Linked DNA regions of Hamadaea flava. The protein of the gene in region 2 binds, or shares a complex with, the protein of the main gene of each other region. Links are inferred from orthologs where the notes say so. Each region holds a gene or a part of one and is shown on either strand. Other genes may lie near its edges.

Region 1 (4,226 bases), 1.6 Mb from region 2 along the record:
CAGGGAGACGGGTTGCCGCGTTGCCAGCAGGTGAGACTAGGCGCAAAGGAAGCCGCAGAACGTAAGGACGCCCGCGGCGGCCGGTCAGCGCGCTAGGCGCGCGACCACAGGGGTGCGCTCACCGGGCCCGCGACGCCCTCGCCGTTTGGGACAGCGGTGACGTCGCCGCGGGAGCAGCGACCCAGCGCCGAGGGGATCGGCCGGTGTGGAGGTCCGATCACAGCCCCGGTCGGCCGCCGCGAGCGGCCTACGGCTATTGACGGTACTCGGATGGTTCACGTCACACAATCGCAATATCGACCCGGATCGCCCCTCTGGGCGAGGTCGATCAAGGTGCGATGTCATACGCAGGCGTTAGGTTGGATGGCATGGGTTTGGAGATTCCCCGCATCGACGGCACGTTCGAGGTCATCAGTGACTACGTCCCCTCGGGCGACCAGCCGACGGCGATCGCCGACCTCGAGCGGCGGGTCCGGGCGGGGGAGAAGCACGTCGTCCTGATGGGCGCGACCGGCACGGGCAAGAGTGCGACGACCGCGTGGCTCGTCGAGAAGCTGCAACGGCCGACGTTGGTGCTGGCCCCCAACAAGACGCTGTGCGCCCAGCTCGCCAAGGAGTTCCGCGAGCTGATGCCCAACAACGCCGTCGAATACTTCGTGAGCTATTACGACTACTACCAGCCTGAGGCGTACATCCCGCAGACGGACACCTACATCGAGAAGGACTCCTCGATCAACGAGGAGGTCGAGCGGCTGCGCCACTCGGCGACGATGTCGCTGCTGACCCGGCGGGACGTGGTCGTGGTGGCCACCGTCAGCGCCATCTACGGCCTCGGGACGCCGCAGGAATACCTCGACCGCACGGTGAAGATCGTCAAGGGCGAGGAGCTGGACCGCGACCAGCTGCTGCGGCGGTTGGTCGACATTCAATACGCGCGTAACGACATCGCGTTCAACCGTGGCACTTTCCGCGTACGCGGGGACACGCTGGAGATCATCCCGGCTTATGAGGAGCTGGCGATCCGCATCGAGATGTTCGGTGACGAGGTCGAGCGACTGTCCTATCTGCACCCGTTGACCGGTGACGTGGTCCGCGAGGTCGACCAGCTGCTGGTCTTCCCGGCGACGCACTACACCGCCGGGCCGGAGCGGATGGAGCGCGCGCTGATCGGCATCGAGAAGGAGCTGGAGGAGCGGCTGGCCGAGTTGGAGCGGCAGGGCAAGCTCCTGGAGGCGCAGCGGCTGCGGATGCGGACCAGCTACGACATCGAGATGATGCGCCAGGTCGGGTTCTGCTCGGGCATCGAGAACTACTCCCGGCACATCGACTGGCGCGAGGCGGGCAGCCCACCGCACTGCCTGCTCGACTACTTCCCCGACGACTTTCTGACCGTCATCGACGAGTCGCATGTGACGGTGCCCCAGATCGGCGGCATGTACGAGGGCGACGCCTCCCGCAAGCGCGTCCTGGTGGAGCACGGCTTCCGGCTGCCGTCGGCGATGGACAACCGCCCGCTGCGGTTCGACGAGTTCCTGGAACGGGTCGGTCAGCAGGTCTTCCTCTCCGCCACCCCGGGCCCCTGGGAGCTGCGGCAGAGCGGCGGCGAGTTCGTCGAGCAGGTCATCCGCCCGACCGGCCTGGTCGACCCGCAGGTGGTGGTCAAGAAGACCAAGGGTCAGATCGACGATCTGATGCACGAGATCAACCTGCGGACCGCCAAGGACGAGCGCGTACTGGTGACGACGCTGACCAAGAAGATGGCCGAGGATCTCACCGACTATCTGCTGGAGCACGGCATCCGGGTGCGGTACCTGCACTCCGAGGTCGACACCCTGCGCCGGGTCGAGCTGCTCAAAGAGCTGCGCAAGGGCGACTACGACGTCCTCGTCGGCATCAACCTGCTCCGCGAGGGTCTCGACCTCCCCGAGGTCTCGCTGGTCGCGATCCTCGACGCCGACAAGGAGGGCTTCCTGCGCTCCGGCACGTCGCTGATCCAGACCATCGGCCGCGCGGCGCGAAACGTCTCCGGCGAGGTCCACATGTACGCGGACAAGATCACCCCGTCGATGGCGAACGCGATCGAGGAGACCAACCGGCGTCGGGCGAAGCAGGTCGCGTACAACGAGGCGAACGGGGTCGACCCGCAACCGTTGCGGAAGAAGATCCACGACATCCTCGACGACATCTACCGGGAGGCCGAGGAGACCGAGAGCGCCCTGGCCGGGCACGGCCCGGGTGGCGCGGTCGTCACCAGTTCGGGGATGGGCAGCGGCCGGGCGCAGAGCCGGGGCAAGACGCCGACGCCGACCGCGTCCAGCCGCAACAAGGGCCGGATCGAGGCGAAGACGCAGGGCATGGCGCGCGAGGAGCTGGCGCGGCTCATCACCGATCTCAACGGGCAGATGCTCGCCGCTGCCGGGGAGTTGCAGTTCGAGCTGGCCGCCCGGATCCGGGACGAGATGCAGGAACTGAAGAAGGAGTTGCGGACCATGGAGGTCGCGCTCTGAGCTGCGTCTTGTTTGGACACCGCGACTGGATGGGAATCTGCGCGCGGTGTTCGAGGGATTCCAGCAGCGACGGGTGGACGTCGGCGGCGGCCTGATTCTGCGAGCCTGGACCGGCGGTTCGGGTCCGCCGGTCCTGCTGCTGCCCGGCCGGCCGAACAGCGGCGGTCGGCTGAACAGCGGCGGTCGGCTGAACATGCCTGGCCGTCCGCGTACGCCGAGGCTGCCGCGTACGCCGAAGACGTGGCACGAGGTGGCGCCGATGCTGTCCGTCGGCTTCACCGTCGTGTGCCCGGATCTGTCGCCCTTCGGTGAACCCGCCCAGCAGGCCGCAGACTGCGTACGCCTGATGGCGCAGCTCGGGCACCGGAACTTCGCCGTCGTCGGACCGGATCGTGGGGCGTACGTGGCGCAGCGGCTTGCCACGGATCATCCGGAGCTGGTGAGTCACCTCGTGGTGATCGACGCGCTGCCGTTGGAGGCTCCGGCGCGGATCACGTGCCCGACGCTGGTGCTGTGGAGCACCGAGGGCGCCGATCTGGTCGCCCGCTGGCAGGTCTGGGCCGACGCCGTACGCGGTGTCGCCCTGGGTTCGGGTCCGGGGCCGATCGCGGCCGCACCCGATCAGGTCGCGCTGGTGTTGCGGGACTTCCTCGGCGGCCCGGCCGGCCCGATGCCGCCCGCGACGGCCGAGGTCAGGAGCGCATGACCCACTGGGCGATGCGTTCCAGCAACTCGGGCGGCGCCGCGTTCTCGGCGTGGCCGAAGCCGTGCTCGATCCAAAGCTCCTTGGGTTCGGCGGCGGCGTCGAAGAGCTGGTGTGCGTGCTCCAACGGGAAGTACGCGTCCTGGTCGCCGTGCACGACGAGCAACGGCGTCGGCGTGACCTTGCCGACCACCTCGAAGGGCGCGGGCGGCACCGGACTCCAGCCTTCGCTGGCGATCCGCGTACGCAGCACGACCCGGCTCACGAGCCGTCCCGTCGGCTTCTCGATCACCCAGTGGACCCGCCGCATCGGCACGGTGCCCCGGTAGTACCACCGCGCCGGCCCGCTGACCGCGGCGACCGCGTCGACCCCACGGATCAACGCGGCGTGCCGGATCGCGACGGACGCGCCCATGGAGAAGCCGATCGTGGCGATCCTGCCGTAGCCCAGCTCGCGCGCCCACGCCACGGCGGCTTCGAGATCGTCGATCTCCCGATCGCCCACCGTCGACCGGCCCCCGGACCGGCCGTGCCCTCGGAAATCGAAGGACACCACACCCCCGTGCCGGGCGAAGACCGCCCCCGCCCGGCGTACCGCCGGCTTGTTCCAGGCCCCCGTGAAGCCATGAGCCAGCACGAAGGCCAGGTCCCGCGGGCCTGGGTCATGATGTGCATCGATTTGTACGCCGTCCGCGGCGACCAGTTTCACGGCAGGTACGCGAAGTGCTCGACCACCGGAGGCTCGGCGAAGTGCGGGCCGATGAGCGCGCGCCAGGCCGGGAAGCGGTCGGAACCGCGGAAGCCGACCTCATGGGCCTCGACGGTGTCCCACTCGACAAGCAGGACGAAACGGGACGGGGACTCGACGCCGCGCGTCATGCGCGCGTCGCGGAAGCCCGGCGTCTGCGCGAGGAGCGCCCGGCCCTCGACGTACGCGGCCTCGAACGCCTCCTCCGCACCCGGCGTGATCTCGAATTGTGCGATCTCCAACACCATGACGGCATCCTGCCACGGCG
Region 2 (4,397 bases):
TCCCACCGCTATCCGCTCCCACCGCCTCCGCCGAGTCCGCCGCATGATCGTCGGCTGCCGACGATCATGGACGTTTTACGGCGCTTCCCGTCGGCAGCCGACGATCAAGAACCCGGAAACCGCCAAGAACGGCGGCCGCCGACGATCTTGGCGGCGACCCGGCGGCGGCCGACGGTGATTCGGCGCGTGCCGGGCGGCGGCCGACGGTGATCAGCGGACCTGGCAGCAGGAAGCACAGGCCTGACGGGCCGGTCCGCCGACGGCGTGACCGAGCCGCGCGGGCCTGGCCGGCGGACCGGCCGGTGCCCGGCGGGAGCGACGGTCTGATCCCCCGCGGACCCGGGAGCCAGATCTAGATCTTCTCCAGCGAGGCGTGGCGGAGCACCAACCACATCACCTGGTCGCCGAAGTCGACCTGGACCTGGGCGCGGGGGCCGTGGCCTTCGACGGCCAGCACCCGGCCCATGCCGTAGCGCTGGTGGTTGACCCGGTCGCCGGGCTCGAGCGAGGGCACCTTGGCCAGATCGCTCGCCGTCGCCAGGCGGGACGGGTCGATGCCCATCTTCGAGGCGAGCTGTGTCGCCCGCGCGGTGCCGCCGACGAACGAGGAGTTGCGATCACGATCGCGCTCCCGCGAGCCTGAACCGATACCGCCGCCCCACGTGGTGGCCGAACTCTCGGTACGCTCCCAGTGCGTGACCTCCGGCGGCAGCTCCTCCAGGAACCGCGACGGCGGGTTGTACTGCGGCTGCCCCCAGGCCGACCGCGTCGCCGCCCGGCTCAGGAACAGGCGCTGCCGGGCGCGCGTGATCCCCACGTACGCGAGCCGCCGTTCCTCTTCCAGTTCGGCGACCTCGCTGAGGCTGCGCATGTGGGGGAAGACGCCGTCTTCCAGGCCGGTCAGGAAGACCACCGGGAATTCGAGGCCCTTCGCGGTGTGCAGGGTCATCAGCGTGACGACACCTTGGTGCTCGGGGTCGTCGCTCGGCACCTGGTCGGCGTCGGCGACCAGGGCGACCTGCTCCAGGAATCCGTCCAGAGTGGCCGGTTCCTCGGCGTCGGCGGCGCGCTCGGTGTATTCCCGGGCGACGCTGACGAGTTCCTGCAGGTTCTCCACTCGGCCCTCGTCCTGCGGGTCGAGGCTGCCCTCCAGCTCGGTGAGGTAGCCGGAACCGGTCAGCACCAGTTCGAGGACCTCTTCCGGCGGTGCGGTCCGGGCCTTCTCGCGGGCGTCGTCCATGAGCTGGACGAACTCGCGGATCGAGTTCGCCGCCCGGGTGGAGATGCCGGGCGCTTCGGAGGCTCGCCGGAGGGCCGCGCCGAACGAGACGCGGTCGCGGTTGGCGAGGGCCTCGACGCACGCTTCGGCCCGGTCGCCGATGCCCCGGCGCGGCGTGTTGAGGATCCGCCGCACGGAGACCGTGTCGTCCTCATTGGTCACCGCACGCAGGTACGCCAGCGCGTCCTTGACCTCTTTGCGCTCGTAGAACCGGACGCCGCCGACGACCTTGTAGGGCAGGCCGAACCGGATGAAGACCTCTTCGAACACCCGGGACTGGGCGTTGGTCCGGTAGAACACCGCGACGTCGCCCGGCCGGGCCTCGTCCTTGTCGGTCAGCGCGTCGATCTGCCGGGCCACCCAGTCGGCCTCGGCGTGTTCGGAGTCGGCGACGTAGCCGACGATCTTCTCGCCTTCACCCTGGTCGGACCACAACCGCTTGGGTTTGCGGCCCGAGTTGCGGTCGATCACCGCGTTGGCCGCGGTCAGGATGGTCTGCGTGGACCGGTAGTTCTGCTCCAGCAGGATCGTGCGCGCCTGCGGATAGTCGCGCTCGAACTCCAGAATGTTGCGGATGGTCGCGCCGCGGAAGGCGTAGATGGACTGGTCGGCGTCGCCGACGACGCAGAGTTCGCCGGTCTCCCCCACCAGCTCCCGGACCAGTTGGTACTGCGCGTGGTTGGTGTCCTGGTACTCGTCGACCAGGACGTGCCGGAACCGCCGCCGGTACTTGTCGGTCACCTCCGGCTTGCTCTGGAGCAAGCGGACGGTGCGCATGATGAGGTCGTCGAAGTCCATCGCCTGCGCCTCGACCAGCCGCCGCTGATACAGCGTGTACGCCTCGGCGAGGACCCGCTCATGCGGACCGGCGGGCTGGAACGACTCCGGATCGATCAGCTCGTTCTTCAGGTTGCTCACCTGCGTCACCAGCGACCGCGGCGGATAACGCTTGGGGTCGAGGTCCAGCTCCCGGGCCACCATCGTCATCAGCCGGCGGGAGTCGTCGGTGTCGTAGATGGTGAAGCTGCTCTTGAGCCCGGCCGCCTCGTGCTCAGCGCGCAGGATGCGTACGCAGGCGGAGTGGAACGTGCTCACCCACATGAGCCGGGCACGGCTGCCCACGACGGACGCCACTCGTTCCTTCAGCTCGCCGGCGGCCTTGTTGGTGAAGGTGATCGCCAGGATCTCCCCGGGATGCACGTCGCGCGCGGCCAGCAGGTACGCGATCCGCTGGGTCAGCACCCGGGTCTTGCCCGAGCCCGCACCGGCCACGATCAGCAGCGGCGACCCCGAATGGGTGACCGCCTCCCGCTGCGGCGGGTTGAGCCCGGCGAGCAGCTCCTCGGCGGACGGCTTCGGCCGCCGCGCCTTCTCCTCGGGCCGGGCGGCTCTGTCGTCCGGCTGGGCGGCGGATGTGCCGGCGGGTCGGTCGACGGAGCCGCCGCCCGACTTACCGTCGTCGGCGGGCGGCTGGGCTGGGAGGTCGAATAGCGCGTGCATCGGGGATGAAGTCTATGTCCGCCCACCGACATCGGCGAAAGGGCGCACGCCGGAGCCATTCCCAGCGCGCTGTCAGAAATTCACATCAGGCGCTCTGGTGCCCGGCGTGGCACAACCGCGAAGATGAGGCGACAAACCCCCGACTCCGGAGGCTCCTCATGTCTTCAACCCGCCGACCCAGCCGGTTCGCGCTGGTCCGGCTCTCCGCCGTTCCGGCGCTGGCGCTCGCGGTGGTGCTCGCGTTGCCGCTGGCCGACGCCGGGCGTACCGATCGGGCGGGCGCGAGCGGCTGGACCCCGCTCAGCCCGGTCTCGGTCACCTACGACAAGAAGGTGCCGCCGGGCCGGACGGCGCACGGCAACCTCCTGTCGTTCAACGACTTCCACGGGGCGATCGACGCGCCCACCGGCAGCGGCGGCCTGATCAACGGCACCCCGGCGGGCGGCGTGGAGTTCCTGACGACCTGGGTGAAGAAGCTGCGTACCGAGGCCGAGGCCTCCGGCGAGCGCTCGCTCACCGTCGCAGCCGGCGACCTCATCGGCGCCAGCCCGCTGGTCAGCGCCGGGTTCCACGACGAGCCCACCATCGAGCTGATGGACAACCTCGGGCTGGACGTCGCCTCGGTCGGCAACCACGAGTTCGACGAGGGCACCGACGAGCTGCTGCGGATGCAGAACGGCGGCTGCCACCCGGTCGACGGCTGCCTCGACGGCGACGGGTTCGCCGGGGCCGATTTCGAGTACCTCGCGGCCAACGCGATCGTCAAGGACACCGGCAAGTCGCTGCTGCCGTCGGTCACCGTGAAGAACTTCCAGGGCGTACGCGTCGGCTTCGTCGGCATGACGCTCCAGAACACGGCGGGCATCGTCGACCCGGCCGGCATCTCCTCGATCGAGTTCAAGAACGAGGTGGAGACGGCCAACAAGCAGGCGGCGCTGTTGAAGCGGGCCGGCGTACAGGCGGTCGTCCTGCTCATCCACGAAGGCGGCCAGCAGAACGCGCCCGCGCCGCTGGACATCTCCGGCTGCGCCGCGTTCGCCGGGGCGATCACCCCGATCGTGGCGGGTCTCGACCCCGCGTTCGGCCTCGTGGTCTCCGGGCACACCCACCGCTACTACTCCTGCGCGCTGCCGAACTCCGCCGGTACGCCGATCGCCGTGACCAGCGCGGGCAGCAACGGCCAGCTCGTCACCGACATCTCGTTCACGCTGGACAAGAAGACCGAGCAGTTCACCTCGGTCGAGGCGCACAACGTGATCGTGGAGAACGGCGTACGCAACGCGGACGGCTCGTGGCAGATCGACGCCAACGGCGTACCGGTGCGGAACGAGGCGCTGAAGGACGCGACCGCCAAGACGATCGCCGACAAGTACCGCACGAAGATCCAGCCGATCGCCAACCGGGTCGTCGGCAAGGTGACCGCCGACATCACGCGTACCGCCGTGGCCAGCGGGGAGAGCCCGCTCGGCGACGTGATCGCGGACGCGCAGCTGGCGTACACCCAGTCGGCCGGCGCGCAGATCGCCCTGATGAACCCGGGCGGCATCCGCGACAACCTGGTCTACTCGGCGTCGACCGGCGGTGAGGCCGCCGGTGAGATCACCTACGGCGAGTGCTT

The links. The genes of interacting proteins can lie anywhere in the genome.
Region 1: the proteins of pcrA (region 2) and uvrB are in contact, whole or in part, in a crystal structure (PDB 7EGT), measured with the Thermus thermophilus proteins. The link is inferred for Hamadaea flava from one-to-one orthologs. Residues at the interface, in WP_096412145.1 of Thermus thermophilus: His654, Arg656, Phe657, Gln666, Asp668, Glu669, Lys680, Arg681, Leu682, Ser683, Lys685, Tyr686, Ala687; in WP_096411307.1 of Thermus thermophilus: Glu23, Leu25, Arg26, Asp27, Gly28, Glu29, Arg30, Phe31, Arg55, Glu326, Asp327, Phe328, Glu379, Ser382, Gln383, His398, Gly400, Arg401.

What each region holds. Positions count from the first base shown.
Region 1 is NZ_JAMZDZ010000001.1:7,013,118-7,017,343, forward strand. The notes cover bases 1-2,937. They hold uvrB (excinuclease ABC subunit UvrB), read left to right. Parts: upstream 1-368; coding sequence 369-2,507; downstream 2,508-2,937. Other genes in these bases: HDA40_RS32945 (alpha/beta fold hydrolase), read left to right, coding at 2,554-2,937. Outside these bases: more of HDA40_RS32945, read left to right, coding at 2,938-3,213; HDA40_RS32950 (alpha/beta hydrolase), read right to left, coding at 3,200-3,919; HDA40_RS32955 (antibiotic biosynthesis monooxygenase family protein), read right to left, coding at 3,916-4,206. UniProt on the Escherichia coli protein: The UvrABC repair system catalyzes the recognition and processing of DNA lesions. A damage recognition complex composed of 2 UvrA and 2 UvrB subunits scans DNA for abnormalities.
Region 2 is NZ_JAMZDZ010000001.1:5,369,477-5,373,873, reverse strand. Bases 67-3,103 are described here. They hold pcrA (DNA helicase PcrA), read right to left. Parts: upstream 2,780-3,103; coding sequence 353-2,779; downstream 67-352. Other genes in these bases: HDA40_RS25335 (bifunctional metallophosphatase/5'-nucleotidase), read left to right, coding at 2,938-3,103. Also shown: more of HDA40_RS25335, read left to right, coding at 3,104-4,397. UniProt on the Escherichia coli protein: A helicase with DNA-dependent ATPase activity. Unwinds DNA duplexes with 3'-5' polarity. Translocates on single-stranded DNA with 3'-5' polarity. Initiates unwinding more efficiently from a nicked substrate than double-stranded DNA.